DNA from 3 places in the Martinezella sp. CNPSo 3732 genome. Region 3 is predicted to be linked to each of the others. Evidence: riboswitches for the same ligand, from Rfam matches in the RefSeq annotation. Region 3 holds a riboswitch; each other region holds the start of a gene.
What was found. Region 3 has a riboswitch for thiamine pyrophosphate ahead of thiM (hydroxyethylthiazole kinase). Riboswitches for the same ligand answer to the same signal wherever they lie in the genome.

Region 1 (4,725 bases), on a different contig from region 3:
GCGTCCCCGGTTTGCGCGTCTCGAAACCGGGCAGTCCGACGCGCGCCAGGGCTTTCGAGACCCTTTGCCGGTCCTGCGCCGAGAGCCTCAGCGAGGGGTTGATGCCGAGACCGATATTGGTGAAGAGGTCGAGATGGGCAAAGAGGTTGTTATCCTGGAAGACGAGCGACACGGGCCGCTCGGCGGGATGCAGGCCGGTTACATCCTGTCCGGCAAGCATAATGCGGCCCCGATCCGGCGGTTCGAAGCCGGCTAGCAAATTGAGGAAGGTCGATTTTCCTGATCCCGACGGGCCGGCGACAGCGATGATCTTGCCTTGTGGCAAATCACAGTCGAAACGGAAATCATGGGTGCCGAGGCGCAGCTCGACGCCGGCCATGGCAACGCCCCGTTCGTTCCTGTCGTGGCCGTCAGTCATGCCGCCTGCTTTCGTCATCGCGTGCGCCTTGGCCGGCCGTGCCGGCAATGGTCAGGAGAAGACATACAAGGCCAAGGATCAAGGCATATCCATCAGCATCATTGGTGCGGTAGCTGCCGAGCTTGCTATAGACCAGCCAGGGCAGGGTCATCAGGCTGTCCGAGCCGAAGAGGGCCACGGCGCCGAGATCGCCTAGCGACAGGGCCATTGCGAAAGACAGTGCCGTAAAGAGCGGTTTGCGCAGACCGGGCCAATCGATGAGGCGAAGGCGGGAAATGCCGTGAACGCCAAGGCTCGCCGCCAGCCGTTCGGTGCGACTGACATGGACCGCATAGGCCGGCTCGATGACGCGGATGACGAAAGGCAGCGCCATCAGCGCGTTGATGACGACGATCAGGGTGGCCGCAAAGCGGCTCGGATCTCCCAACGGCCGGAGTGCCAGGAACCAGCCGGTTGCCAGCACAATCGGTGGCACCAGCAGGATGAGGGAGGAGCTTGCGCCTAATGCGATCGCCAGACCGCGCAGACCGAGGGACTTTCGGCGATCCGCAGATATCACCGAGCGGGCGCGAATGATCGCGAAGGATATCAGTACGGCCAGAAGGCCCGCAGCAAGCGCGATTGCAAGACTTGTGACTGCCGCCTGCAGAAAGATAGGCTGGCTGGCGAGCTTAAAGAGGTTCGCCTCAAGGCCGGTGACGACGACCGAAGCAAGCGGCAGGCCGAGAAAGAGCGTGGCGGTCGACAGCATGATGGCATCGATCCATCGGGCGGCGGGCGCCTGCCCATCGATGCGCCGCAGGGCGCGGCCGCTGATTAGCCCATGATCGTCCGGTGCGCGAAACAGCGTCATGGCGCCGAGTATGACGAGAGTGACGACGATTTGCAGCAGCGATAGCAGGACGGCGCGGCCGGGATCGAAATCGAAGCGGAGCGCTTGATAAATCGCCACTTCCAGTGTTGTCGCAGCCGGACCGCCGCCGAGGATTAGGACCAGCGTGAAACTGGTGGCGCAGAGCATGAAGATAAGGCCGGCAATGCCGGGAATGAGGCCGCGCAGGACAGGCCATTCGATGAAGCGGAAGACCGAGGCAGGCCTCATGCCGAGTCCGCCGGCCACCAGCCAATATTCAGCCGGGACACGCTCCAACCCGGCCAGCATCAGCCGGCAGGCGAGGGGCATGTTGAAGAAGACATGCGCAAGCAGGATACCGGCAAGGCCATAGATGCTGACGGGCTGCGACAGGCCGAGTGCTGATAGCGCCTGATTGATAAGCCCCTGTCGGCCCCATATGCCGAGCAGGCCGAGCGCGCCGATCAGCACCGGCAGGCCCATAGGCACGGCCATCAGCCGGATCAGCCACAATCGGCCGGGAAAGCGCGGCTGGCGCGCCAATGCCCGGGCCACCGGGATGGCGAGCATAACGGAAAGCAGCGTCGAGAACACCGCCTGTAGCAGCGTGAAGCGCAGGACGCGCAGCAGGTAGGGGTCTGCCAGGGGATTGGTGCCGCCAGATTCGATGCCGGCGGCGAGCAGGGCGAGTACGGCGATCCCGACGAAGACCACGATGCCGGCGAGACTGAATGTCCCGCCGGAAATGGCGCGTCTTCGCTCTGGTGCCGTGAGTATCGTCAAAGCATCAGTTGCCGCTGGTGGCGGTCAGCCATTCGTCGATCCAGGCTTTGCGGTTCTTGTCGACGTCGGCGGGGCTCATCAGGAAGGTCTTCGAGGGCACCACGAGCTTGCTGAAGGCTTCCGGCAGCGGTTCCGAAGTGGCCGAGGCCGGCATCATCCAGTTGCTTGTCGGTATGATATCCTGGAAGCCCGGTGAGATCATGAATTTGAGGAAGTCGCGCGCAAGTTCCTTGTTCGGCGAGGACTTGATGAGGCCGGCAACCTCGATCTGGATGTAATGTCCTTCCGAGAAGGCGGCGGCCTGATAGCGATCGGTCTTATCCTCGATCATGTGATAGGCCGGCGACGTCGTGTAGGAGAGCACCATCGGCGCTTCGCCCTTGGTGAAGAGGTCATAGGCTTCCGACCAGCCGGGGGTGACGGTCAGGATGCGGCCTTTGAGCTTCGCCCAGGCATCGGCGGATTTGTCGCCATAGATCGACTTGACCCAGAGCAGCAGGCCGAGGCCCGGCGTCGAGGTGCGCGGGTCCTCGATGACGATCTTCTGCGAGGGATCGCCCTCGACGAGATCCTTCATGCTCTTCGGTGGGTTCTTAACCGTCTGGCTGTCATAGATCACGGCGAAATGGCCGTAGTCGTAGGGCACGAAAACGTCGTCCTTGAAGCCGCCGGGAACCTTGAGTGCCGAGGTGTCGACGCCGCTTGCATCGAAGAGGCCAGTATCCTTAGCTTCGTCGACGAGATTGGTGTCCAGGCCGAGAACGACATCGGCCTTGGTGCCGGCGCCTTCCAGCTTCAGGCGGGAGAGAAGTGCCACGCCGTCGGTGACAGCGACATAATTGACCGTGCAGCCGCAGGTCTTTTCGAAAGCGGCCTTGACCTTGGCACCCGGACCCCAGTCGGCGGTAAAGCTCTCATAGGTGTAGATGGTCAGGGTCTTGTCGGCTGCAGCGGCAGACTGCGCGGCACAAAAGGTCGTTCCGGCTGCAAGGGCCAAGCCGGCGAAGAATGACAATAGCGATCGGTTTTGCACGACAGCGCCTCCACTTTGGTTTCGTCTTGAAGGGGAAAAGGGCGCTATGATTTTTGTCACGCGTCTAATCCCTCCGCCGGTGTTAGCCGGATCAGGTTCCGCGGGTTGGCCGATGAAAGCCTCTCAGCCAAATGTCCTGAAGGACATAGGCACCCCGTTAGAGCGTCGGCAGATTTAGCCTTGTGACGGAGGGATGACAAGGGAAATGATTCCCTTGCCGATTGCAGGCCGAAGGAGCTTACTCGGCGGCGTGCGCGGCGGCCGTCGGGCTGTCGAATTTCTTAGCCGCACTTGGAAGCTGCACGTTCTTCAGCGTCAGCGCGGTCAGCAGGCCGATGAGACAGATGCCGGCGGCGGTCATGAACAGCGGGCTGAAGGCGCTCGCATAGGCATTGGCGACGGCCTCGCGGGTCGCCTCGGGCAACGCGGCCATCATCTTCGGAGTCAGCTGCTCGATGTCGGATATGCCTGATATGGAGACGCCGACATTGCCGAGCTTGGCGGCGATGATGGCGCCATAGACGGAAATGGCGATGGAGGCGCCGCCCATGCGCGAGAGCGTGACGGCACCCGTCGCCGCGCCGACGTCACGCGCTGCGGCTGCATTCTGTACGCCGATGACGGGCACCTGCTGGGCAAGGCCGATGCCGACGCCGTGCAGCAGCATCAGGCTGCCAATGAGGGCGATGGGCGTGCCGGCATGGACGAAGGCGAGTGAAGCGAATGCGATTGTGCTGCAGGCAGCACTTGCGACGGCGAAGGGCTTGTAGCGGCCCCTTGCGGCGATCAGCCGGCCGGCCGATAGCGAACCGCAGACGATGCCGCCGGTCAGGAGAATGAACAGCAACCCGGCCATGGAGGGCGAAAGGCCCGTCGTCGTCTGCAGGAAGAGCGCGAAATAATTCACCATGCCGATGGCCACGGCACCGCTGGTGATCGAGAGGATCAGCAGAAGGCCGAATGTCGGATTGCGGAACAGCGTCATCGGCACGATGGGCTCGGGTGCGCGGCGCTCGATGAAGACCCAGGCGATGGCGCAGATCACCCCGAAGGCGATAATACCGAGGCATTGCGGCGAGAGCAGCGACCCGAAGAGTTCGCTTCCGTCAGCAGCAAGCACGATGCTTGTCGTCGTCAGGGCAAGAAGGATGGCGCCGGCATAATCGATCTTCGGACGGCGGGCCGGCTTGCGGTAGGGCAGCATGAAGGCGAGGCCGGTAAGCACGATGAAGCCGATCGGCACGTTGACGAGGAAGATCGAACGCCAGCCGAAGAGATCGCTCATCGTGCCGCCGAGAACGGGGCCGATGGCGCCCGACGCCATCAGCACGAGGCTCGAATAGCTCTGGTAGCGTGCGCGCTCGCGCGGCTCGAAGAGATCGGCGTTCACGGCGAAGATCGAGACCATGATACCGCCGCCGCCGAAGCCTTGAAGGACGCGGGCGGCGATCAGCGTATCCATCGAGACGGCAAGGCCGCAGACGGCGGAGCCGATCGTGAAGATCGCGATCGCCGTCATCATCACATATTTGCGGCCGAAGAGATCGCCGAGCTTGCCGTAGACGGGCATGACGGCGGAGAGCGAGAGAAGATAGGCCGATCCGATCCAGCCAAAGCGCTCCAGATGTCCGAACTCGC
Region 2 (4,725 bases), on a different contig from region 3:
CAAGAGTTCCATCAGCGAACGGGCGGTGATCGGCCCTTTGAAGTCGGTCTCGATCATCGTCGCGCCGACCATGAACAGACCTCCGTCGCGCGGTACGATATAGACGGGAAAACGTGGATGCAGCAGGCGGACGGGCCGCGTAAGCGAGACCTCGTCGCTTTGCAGATAGAGCATTTCGCCCCGAACCCCACGTAAATCGTGGATGCGGCCGATGCGGGCAGCCCCCGTGCAGTCGACGATCTCAGAGAAGCTATGGTCATCCACGAGCTTGTCGATAAAGGCGACGCCTTTTGCAGATAGATCGTCCTTCAATGATTGCAGGACCTCGCGCGGATCGAGATGCGCTTCCCGTTGAAAGAGCAGGCCTTGGCGGAACCGACCGGCGAGCGAAGGCTCAAGGGAGGCGATTTCGTCGTCGTCCACCCAGCGATAGCCCGTCGTGCGGCTGGCGAATCGCTTCAGCTCGTTTTGATCACGGTTCGGCGCGACGACGAGCGTTCCATTGCGGGTGATCTTGCCCGGCAGAATCGCTTCCCATCGATCGGCTGAATTACGGCCGAGCGTCAGTACAGCCTCGTCGGCGCTTTCCCGCTCGCACCAAGGTGCCAGCATGCCGCCGGCGAGCCAGGAGGCGGCGCGCTGAAAATTCCGGCTTGGATCGGAGATCGTGACCTCCGCTCCGCGCCGGATCAGCTCGTGAGCGACCGTGAGGCCGGCAACGCCGGCCCCTTTGACAAGGATGCGCATCTCACTCGGCCGTCTGGGCAGGGGCTTCGACCGGCATATAGAGATCGCCGCCCTCCCGATATTTCGCCGCCATCGCTTCCAGCCCTTCCTTCTGTGCCTCGGCGCGGATGTCGTGCGAAATCCGCATCGAGCAGAATTTAGGCCCGCACATCGAGCAGAAATGCGCGACCTTGTGAGCTTCCTTCGGCAGGGTTTCGTCGTGGAAGCTGCGGGCAGTATCCGGATCGAGCGACAGGTTAAACTGGTCCTCCCAGCGGAACTCGAATCTTGCACGCGACAATGCGTCGTCGCGGACTTGAGCGGCCGGATGCCCCTTGGCGAGGTCGGCCGCATGAGCGGCGATCTTGTAGGTTATGACGCCGGTCTTGACGTCGTTGCGATCAGGCAGACCAAGGTGCTCCTTCGGCGTGACGTAGCAGAGCATCGCCGTGCCGAACCAGCCGATCATTGCGGCGCCGATGCCCGATGTGATGTGATCGTAGCCAGGCGCGATATCCGTCGTCAGCGGTCCGAGCGTGTAGAAGGGCGCCTCGCCGCAGACGGCCAGCTGCTTGTCCATGTTCTCCTTGATCTTGTGCATCGGCACATGGCCGGGGCCTTCGATCATCACCTGGCAGTCTTTTGCCCAGGCGATCTTCGTCAACTCGCCAAGCGTCTCGAGTTCGGCAAATTGGGCGGCGTCGTTGGCATCGGCAATCGAGCCCGGTCGCAGGCCATCTCCGAGCGAGAAGGAGACGTCATAGGCCCGGCAGATATCGCAGATTTCCTCGAAATGCTCGTAAAGGAAGCTCTCGCGATGATGATGAAGACACCATTTGGCCATGATCGACCCGCCGCGCGAAACGATGCCGGTGACGCGGTTGACGGTCAGCGGAATGTAATGCAGCCGCACGCCGGCATGGATGGTAAAATAGTCGACGCCCTGTTCGGCCTGCTCGATCAGCGTATCGCGATAGACCTCCCAGGTGAGCTCCTCGGCAATGCCGCCGACCTTTTCCAGCGCCTGGTAGAGCGGCACCGTGCCGATCGGCAGCGGCGAATTGCGGATGATCCACTCACGGATATTATGGATGTTGCGGCCGGTCGAAAGGTCCATGACGGTATCGGCGCCCCAGCGCGCGGCCCAGACCATTTTCTCGACTTCCTCCGCCATGGAAGAGGTGACGGCGGAATTGCCGATATTGGCGTTGATCTTCACCAGGAAATTCCTGCCGATGATCATCGGCTCGCTTTCCGGATGATTGATGTTGGCCGGGATGATCGCGCGGCCGGCGGCAACCTCCTGGCGGACGAATTCCGAGGTGACATGATCCGGAATATGGGCGCCGAAGCTTTCGCCATCGCGGATCAGGGCTTCTGCCTTCGCCTTGCGGCCGAGATTCTCGCGGATGGCGATGAATTCCATTTCCGGGGTGATGATGCCGGCGCGCGCATAGGCAAGTTGGGTGACCGCTTTGCCGTCTTTTGCCCGCAGGGGCTGCCGTTTGGCCGGAAACTCCGGCGTCAGCCGTTCGCCGGTGACGAAACCGTTGTCCTCAGGGCGCACATGCCGGCCTTCATAAGCCTCGACATCGCCGCGGGCGAGAACCCAGTCGCGGCGTAGCTGCAACAGACCCTGCTCGATGCGAATATCGGCGCCCTCGATCGTATAGGGGCCGGAAGAATCATAGACAACGACAGGCGGTTCGCCCGAGGTCGGATGGACGCTGATTTCGCGCATCGGCACGCGGATGTCTGTGTGGATTTCCCCGGGGATATAGATTTTCCGGGATGCCGGCAGCGGGCCGGTGGTGACGGTCGGAGTGAGATTCTTTGCGGCAATATTCATGGTGTGAGGCTCCAAGTTGCAGTTGGAGACCCAGTCAATCAGCCGGAATGATGAAAAGACGCCGGCATGGAATCCAGGCGGAAATCCGAAGCCATCGAGCGCTTGCACCGTCCCTACGCCAGTATGAACTGGATCAGGTTCAACGGGTCACTGCGCCCACAATCGGCAAAGCCGTATTGTCCAGCAGTATCTCAGCCCCTTGCCGGGACCCCCCTGGTGAATGTCAAAAGGCTATGCCTTACTCTTGTCCTCTGTCAACCCCGTAGCGATGGCCGCATTTTCGGGAGATTGACCATTGCCGCGCCCGCCGAATTACAACTTTATCGTGCCGATCATCGCACTGACTTGCCGCGCCTCAGTAACGCGGTGTGGTATTGCCGACGAAGCGATGAGGGCCGGTATGGGACAGCTTGCTCGCGGTATCAAGCCAGATCTTGCCGCCGAGGGCTCGCCAGCGGTGACAGAAGGCGAAGTCCTCGCTGAGATAGATTCCCGTTCCCTCCTCGACCATGCATTCGAACAGGGCGTATTGGGTGCCGGGCGAGCGTTTGGTGCTGGGATAGGCGTGGATTGCGTTGTAGCGCAGCTCCGGATAGGCCGCGATCATTCTTTCTATGACGCTGCGCTTGATCAAAAGCATGCCGGTGCCTGCATAGACTGCGCTGACGAAATCGCCTTCACGTTCTGCAACCTCGCCGACAAGTGGGGTCCCGACATAGTGAAGTGCGGCAGCCGCAAGTGTTTCGCCGTCGGCTGAATTGATGCGGGCCGCCGTCTCCCAGTCATAATCCTTGATCGGATACATGGCGGCGACCACATCCTTATCGGCTTCCAGCAGCCTCATGACCTGATCAGGCTCGAAGCTGATGTCGGCGTCGATGAAGAGCATATGGGTCGCCGTCGTATCGTTCAGGAAAGACGAGACAAGTGTGTTTCGGCTGCGGGTAATCAGGGCGTCATTGCCGAGCAGGGCCAGCGTCAGCTGTATGCCTGCCTGCGCGCCCGTCTGCATCAATGAGAAAATGGACTGCATATAGTCCTTCGTGACGAGGCCGCCGAAGCAGGGGGTCGCTATGAAGATCAGCCGGTTCTCATTCATTCGTGATTTTCCCTCTCCGATGGCGCGAGTCGCCGGAATCTAGGAAAATTCAACATTTCTGTGTGTAGCGAATTGTTGAAATTCATTGCTGATCTTTGCTCAAGCCGACCGGTCATTTGCCGCGGAATTCCCGATGGCCATGCCATGACCAGATTGGCCTGCCATGGCGTCATCGACCGCCGACATCGCGCTGGCTTAAATGCGATGACGACCAGACTGGCAGGCGTTCTTGTGAACAGGGACATCTTTGCCATCCTTGCCGGATGCCGCCATGGCCCGCGGTCGCGAGTTGCATTTAAGCAACAGCAGCCAAGACTAACGCCTCAGCGCCCTTCATATAATTGACAAACATACGGGCTGTTTGTAAATCCAATGTCAGGACATAAGTTGTCTTACGGTCGAGCAATCGGCCGGATCGGTAGAGGCATTTCAAAGCCTTTTACCGCGGGGGTAATCATGAAGGTTCGAGGGGACTCAAGCCAACATCAGGTGCGTATTTGCCGGGCTGCCCGGTCGTGTTTAGACCAAACCGATCTCCAGGGTGATGCTCCAGTTCTGCGCTCGCGGTAAAATAGAAATGCATAATACAACCAGGAGTTTAAAATGAACATCAAGAGCCTTCTTCTCGGCTCCGCTGCTGCGCTGGCAGCAGTATCCGGTGCCCATGCAGCAGACGCGATCGTCGCTGCTGAGCCGGAGCCGCTGGAATACGTTCGCATCTGCGACGCATACGGTGCTGGCTACTTCTTCATTCCGGGCACGGAAACCTGCCTCAAGATCGGCGGCCGCGTCCGTACCGAAGGCGAATGGTACGATGCCTACAACCCGAACAGCAAGAGAACAGCAAGAACGGCACGCTCTGGCACACCCGCGCCGAGCTGAGCGTCGACACCGCGACCGACACCGAATACGGCCCGCTGAAGACCAATACGGTCATCCGTTGGGACTGGAACGACGGCAACTCGACCTCCACCAAGCTGCTGTTCGCCAACATCAGCCTCGTCGGTAAGGCCGACTCGCAGTATAACTACTACATCGGTTATGCCGGCGA
Region 3 (4,725 bases):
AAAGGCTTCATCGCTTCTGGAAGCGGCCACGACCAGCGGCGCGCTCAGGCAAATTCTAAGGGCACTCGCCGGCACATCACCAAAATCGGCGCAGCGAACGGGCTGCCCGAGACGCACCAACGCAACTCCATTGCCGCCGGCAGCCAAATCCTTGTAAACGGCAGCCATTTCCGTCGCCGTCAGCACCGCGCCATTCGTGCAATTGCGCAGGTAGAACGAAAAGATGGAGGGAATCTCGTCCCAGCGAAGAGCCGATGATGCGCCCCACAGCGCACGCCGGTCCAATGGCCGGCTCTGCAAAGGCTCGAAAGCCGGATCGTTCGCAAGACGATCAGAGACGGCGTCGGCAAAAGCGGACAAGACGGCAATCATGCGATCTTCGGCTACGCCGACGAGGCGTTCGAGCTCGAACAGCGCGGCTTTCCAGCGCAGCAGCAGGCCGAGATTGGCACGCTCCGGCAAAAGGTCGCGAGCGGCCCAGTCTTCTGGCCACTCCGCTTTCCCGCAGTAATCCGCCAGAGCGGCGGGCAGCATACGCGACTTGAAGCGCGCCGACATTTGCGGCGGGCACAGAAGCGCGCCGCTGAAAATCGGCCCTGCAAGGAATTTCGAACCCGTGAGCGCGACCATGAAACCATGTGCGAGATAGGCCCGGATCGTTGCCGCCGACAGACGAAACTGGCAGGCGTCGATCATGATATCCAGCACCGTCCCGAAGCGCTCCTTCAGACGCAGAACGGTCTCGAGACCTGGCGCTAGGAGGCTGGTCTTCGATACATCGGTTACCACAAGCAGGCATCTGAGGCCGGCTGCGCGAGCAAGCTCGATAAGGCCGCGCAACTCCTCCTCCACCTCGCTATCGGCACGAAGAGAACCATCCTTGTTGCGCACGGCGATCGTGGCGTTGCGCGTGGCATTCCCCGGTCGCAATTCCTCGCCCTTGGCAACGGTCCGTGCGCTACTGACACGGCTCATGAAATGCCGCCCGGCCGACGCCATCATGACGCCGCTGCCCGTTTCGTTCCCCATCAGCGTGATGGTCATCAGGGCACGTTCATCCTCGCCCGCCAGCAGCGCGGCCGAAAAAAGGTGGATGTCTGTGCCCGATGTGGCCAGGATCGCATCGATTCGGGCGGCCGAGTTTTGACTCAAGCCAAGTAAGCGCAGCAGATCGTCACGCACGTGCTTGATTTCGCGATCGTAGACAGCCGCCGACGATCCCGCTTCCATCGCCCTCATCAGATCCGCGTAATAGGATTCGACCGCGGCGAAGGCGGCGGCGGAGATGGTGGATGCCGTCGACGAGCCGAAAGCGAGATCTTCGGGCCGCGGTGCCGGACCATAGCCATACATGTTGAGCCCGCTGACCGGATCGCAATCCAGCCGCTCATCGCCTCCCGACACCAGGTACTTCAGGAGCGTATCCCTCGCCTCGCCTCGCTGCTGCGACGCCGCACCCGCGGTCATGTTTTCATCCAGGGCACAATCGTCAGCAATTTGCTGCATGGAGAAGCATTCCTCTTTCGCCAATGTCGACACGCTTTGCAGAATCGCGCTGCGGTCTATGCCGAGCGGGGGAGCCTCGGCAGCCGAACATTACGCTTCACAAGATGGAGCGAGGCTGACTTGCCAAGGCCGGCAGCACCCGCAGTAAGCAAAATAAAAAAGCTCGCGATCCGGAGGGTCGCGAGCTCATTTCTGCAAAGCGAATTGGCATATCAGCCGGCTGCTTCCAGCTTATCCTGCGTCTTCGTATCGAAGTCGCTGGCATCGTGGCGCTCACGCAGCTGCTCGGATGGATCGCCCGACATGCGGTTGACCATGCGGCCGCGCTTGACGGCAGGACGCGAGTAGATTTGCTCGGCCCAGCGCTGCACGTTCTTGTAGTCCTGCACCTGCAGGAACTCGGCCGCGCCATACTGCCACCCCTTGGCCAAACCGCCGTACCACGGCCAGATGGCGATATCGGCAATCGTGTAGTCGCTGCCGGCTATATATTCGCTTTCGGCCAGGCGGCGATCGAGAACATCGAGCTGACGCTTCACCTCCATGGCAAAACGGTCGATCGCATATTCGATCTTCGTCGGCGCATAGGCGTAGAAGTGACCGAAGCCGCCGCCGAGATAGGGAGCGCTGCCCATCTGCCAGAACAGCCAGGAGATGCATTCGGCACGAGCCGGCTGCTCGGTCGGCAGGAAGGCGCCGAACTTTTCGGCGAGGTACATCAAAATCGAGGCCGATTCGAAAACGCGGACCGGCTTAGGCCCGCTGCGGTCGAGCAAGGCCGGAATCTTGGAGTTCGGATTGACGTCGACGAAACCGCTGCCGAACTGATCGCCCTCACCGATCTTGATCAGCCAGGCATCATATTCCGCGCCGCTGTGACCAAGCGCCAGCAGCTCTTCGAGCATGATGGTGACTTTCACGCCGTTCGGCGTTCCAAGCGAATAGAGCTGAAGGGGATGGCGTCCCACAGGCAGTTCCTTCTCGTGGGTAGGGCCGGCGATCGGGCGATTGATATTGGCGAACTGGCCGCCATTGGCCTTGTTCCAGGTCCAGATTTTCGGCGGCGTATATTCGGCAGAACCGGTCATGGGCATCCTCCTTTTTCGGGAATCGAATTTGGGCGATCTTCGATGTAGCGCGCTACATAGGTCGCACATAGGGGCCGCTCTTCATTTTTGCGAGAGGAGAATGCGCACTCTTTAACTCGGAAGCGCTCTTGCCGCCCCGGTTAGGGCGCGGACTCTTCGACCACGTTAGGCCATTGGAAATGTCTGGAGGTTCATGAAACGAAAAAGCCTGCCGCGGGAGGAGGAGCGGCAGGCTTTTTACAAGAACCGAACAGCGGATGGGAGGAGGAGTTCCGCTATTCCTGCAGCCGTCCCTGGGAGGAGGATAAGGACGTCTGCCAAGCGAAGGGATGCGGGAGGAGGTGCATCGCTTCGATAAAGACAAACATACCAGTCTTTTGCTCAGTTCATAGGCATTTCTTTGCAAGGCAGTTATGCGCCATGCGAAAACCGGGCAGCTAGATCGAACGCAATCTTCAACCAGCACGGCGAAGAATGAGCGGGATGCCCACAAAGCAAAAGCGCCTGCTCGGGGGAACAGGCGCTGGCATAATGCAGCTTTTATAAGGAGCCGTTGCGGCCGTTAGCGAGCGATCGCTGCGCGGGCAACGTTGCGGATTTCGCCGCGATCGATACCCAGATCATGCAGTTCGCGCGTGGACATACGGCCCAGTTCGGCGACCGTCTGACGATACTTGCGCCAGTTATTGAAAGAGCGTGCTACGTTCATGATGATCCCCTTTCCTTGGGCTTTCGAAGCTGAGCTGCCGTGCTTGGCGCTCCCGTCGCTTCGATGAGAAATATATAGTCGAAACCCTCGGCTTTTTGCAGAGCTAAGGAATCACTGCACCTATGCAAATTCTGCATATGTCGCCCGAAAAGCAGGCGGTCGTCATCCTGTCGATCACGCCTGCCTTTGCGATTTGCTGATGACAGCGCCTCCTTTGTCTGCGAAAAGAAGAGAGATGAGAGACAGGGGCGTCCGCCATTCGGCGGGCTGAGAAGCACCCTTCGAACCTGAACCAGATCATGCTGGCGGAGGGAGTCGCTCGGGACCTCGCGAAACACTGCACGTCGTCCCCACGCGTCTCGCCCGCCCGAAAGAAGGGGCGATATGCAGAACCAAATCACAGCAGGCAATCAGCTTCGCACCATGCGGGCCAATCCTCCGCTGGTGCAATGCATCACCAATTTCGTCGCCATGAATATCGCGGCCAATGTGATGCTTGCCGCCGGGGCATCGCCGGCAATGGTACATGCCGAAGAGGAAGCCGGCGAGTTTGCCGCTATCTCCGGCGCACTGACAATCAATATCGGCACGCTCTCGTCCGGCTGGCTTGCCGGCATGTTGAAGGCCGCGCAGTCGGCAAACGAGGTGGGCAAACCCTGGGTCCTCGATCCCGTCGCCCATTATGCGACTGCGTTTCGTCGCGGTGCCATCGCGCGCTTGCTGGAATTAAAGCCGACAATCATTCGCGGCAACGCATCCGAGATCATCGCGCTTGCCGGCGGCACGAGCCGCGGCCAGGGCGTCGATAGCAGGGATGCCGTCGAGCAGGCGGAAGATTCCGCCCGTCAGCTTGCGGAAAAGCACAGCTGCGTGGTGGCAGTCACCGGCGTTACGGATTTTGTGACGGATGGGCAGAAGGCGAAGCGCATCGCAGGTGGTTCGCCATTGATGCCGCAAGTAACCGCACTTGGATGCTCGCTAACATGCCTCGTCGGTGCGTTTGCGGCGGCAGCTTCGGATGATCCATTCGACGCGACGGTAGCGGCGCTTGCCGTCTTTGCCGTTGCCGGCGAACAGGCGGGAGCAATTGCAGATGGCCCAGGCTCCTTCTCCTGGCGCTTCCTCGATGCCCTTGCCGCCCTCACCCCGGAAACGCTGGATCGCGACGCAAGGATATCGGCAGCATGAAGAAAGACTTCAATCTCTCGCTCTATCTCGTCCTCGATCCGCTGCTATGCCGTGATCTCGGCATGGTGGAGACAACGCGGGCGGCAGTGGCCGGTGGCGCCACCATCATCCAGCTTCGCGACAAGGAGGCTTCGACCGCTGCCATGATCGAGACGGGCCGCGCCCTCAAGCAAATCCTGCACGGAACGAATGTCCGGCTGATCGTCAACGACAATGTCGAGGCCGCCATCGCCA

Region 1: another riboswitch for thiamine pyrophosphate. It lies ahead of thiB (thiamine ABC transporter substrate binding subunit); the one in region 3 lies ahead of thiM (hydroxyethylthiazole kinase).
Region 2: another riboswitch for thiamine pyrophosphate. It lies ahead of thiC (phosphomethylpyrimidine synthase ThiC); the one in region 3 lies ahead of thiM (hydroxyethylthiazole kinase).

What each region holds. Positions count from the first base shown of each region.
Region 1 covers NZ_JBXSOO010000004.1:98,006-102,730, reverse strand. The annotation lists gene AC13RM_RS11220 (thiamine ABC transporter ATP-binding protein) at 1-418, opposite strand, end outside; gene thiP (thiamine/thiamine pyrophosphate ABC transporter permease ThiP) at 411-2,048, opposite strand; gene thiB (thiamine ABC transporter substrate binding subunit) at 2,059-3,087, opposite strand; TPP riboswitch at 3,139-3,254, opposite strand; gene AC13RM_RS11205 (MDR family MFS transporter) at 3,326-4,725, opposite strand, start outside.
Region 2 covers NZ_JBXSOO010000007.1:126,357-131,081, forward strand. The annotation lists gene thiO (glycine oxidase ThiO) at 1-747, opposite strand, end outside; gene thiC (phosphomethylpyrimidine synthase ThiC) at 749-2,575, opposite strand; TPP riboswitch at 2,668-2,800, opposite strand; gene AC13RM_RS15225 (hypothetical protein) at 2,931-3,674, opposite strand; partial or broken gene AC13RM_RS15230 (porin) at 4,278-4,725, shown strand, end outside.
Region 3 covers NZ_JBXSOO010000010.1:101,036-105,760, forward strand. The annotation lists gene AC13RM_RS17840 (hypothetical protein) at 1-1,506, opposite strand, end outside; gene yghU (glutathione-dependent disulfide-bond oxidoreductase) at 1,719-2,594, opposite strand; gene AC13RM_RS17850 (DUF1127 domain-containing protein) at 3,157-3,303, opposite strand; TPP riboswitch at 3,538-3,634, shown strand; gene thiM (hydroxyethylthiazole kinase) at 3,688-4,491, shown strand; gene thiE (thiamine phosphate synthase) at 4,488-4,725, shown strand, end outside.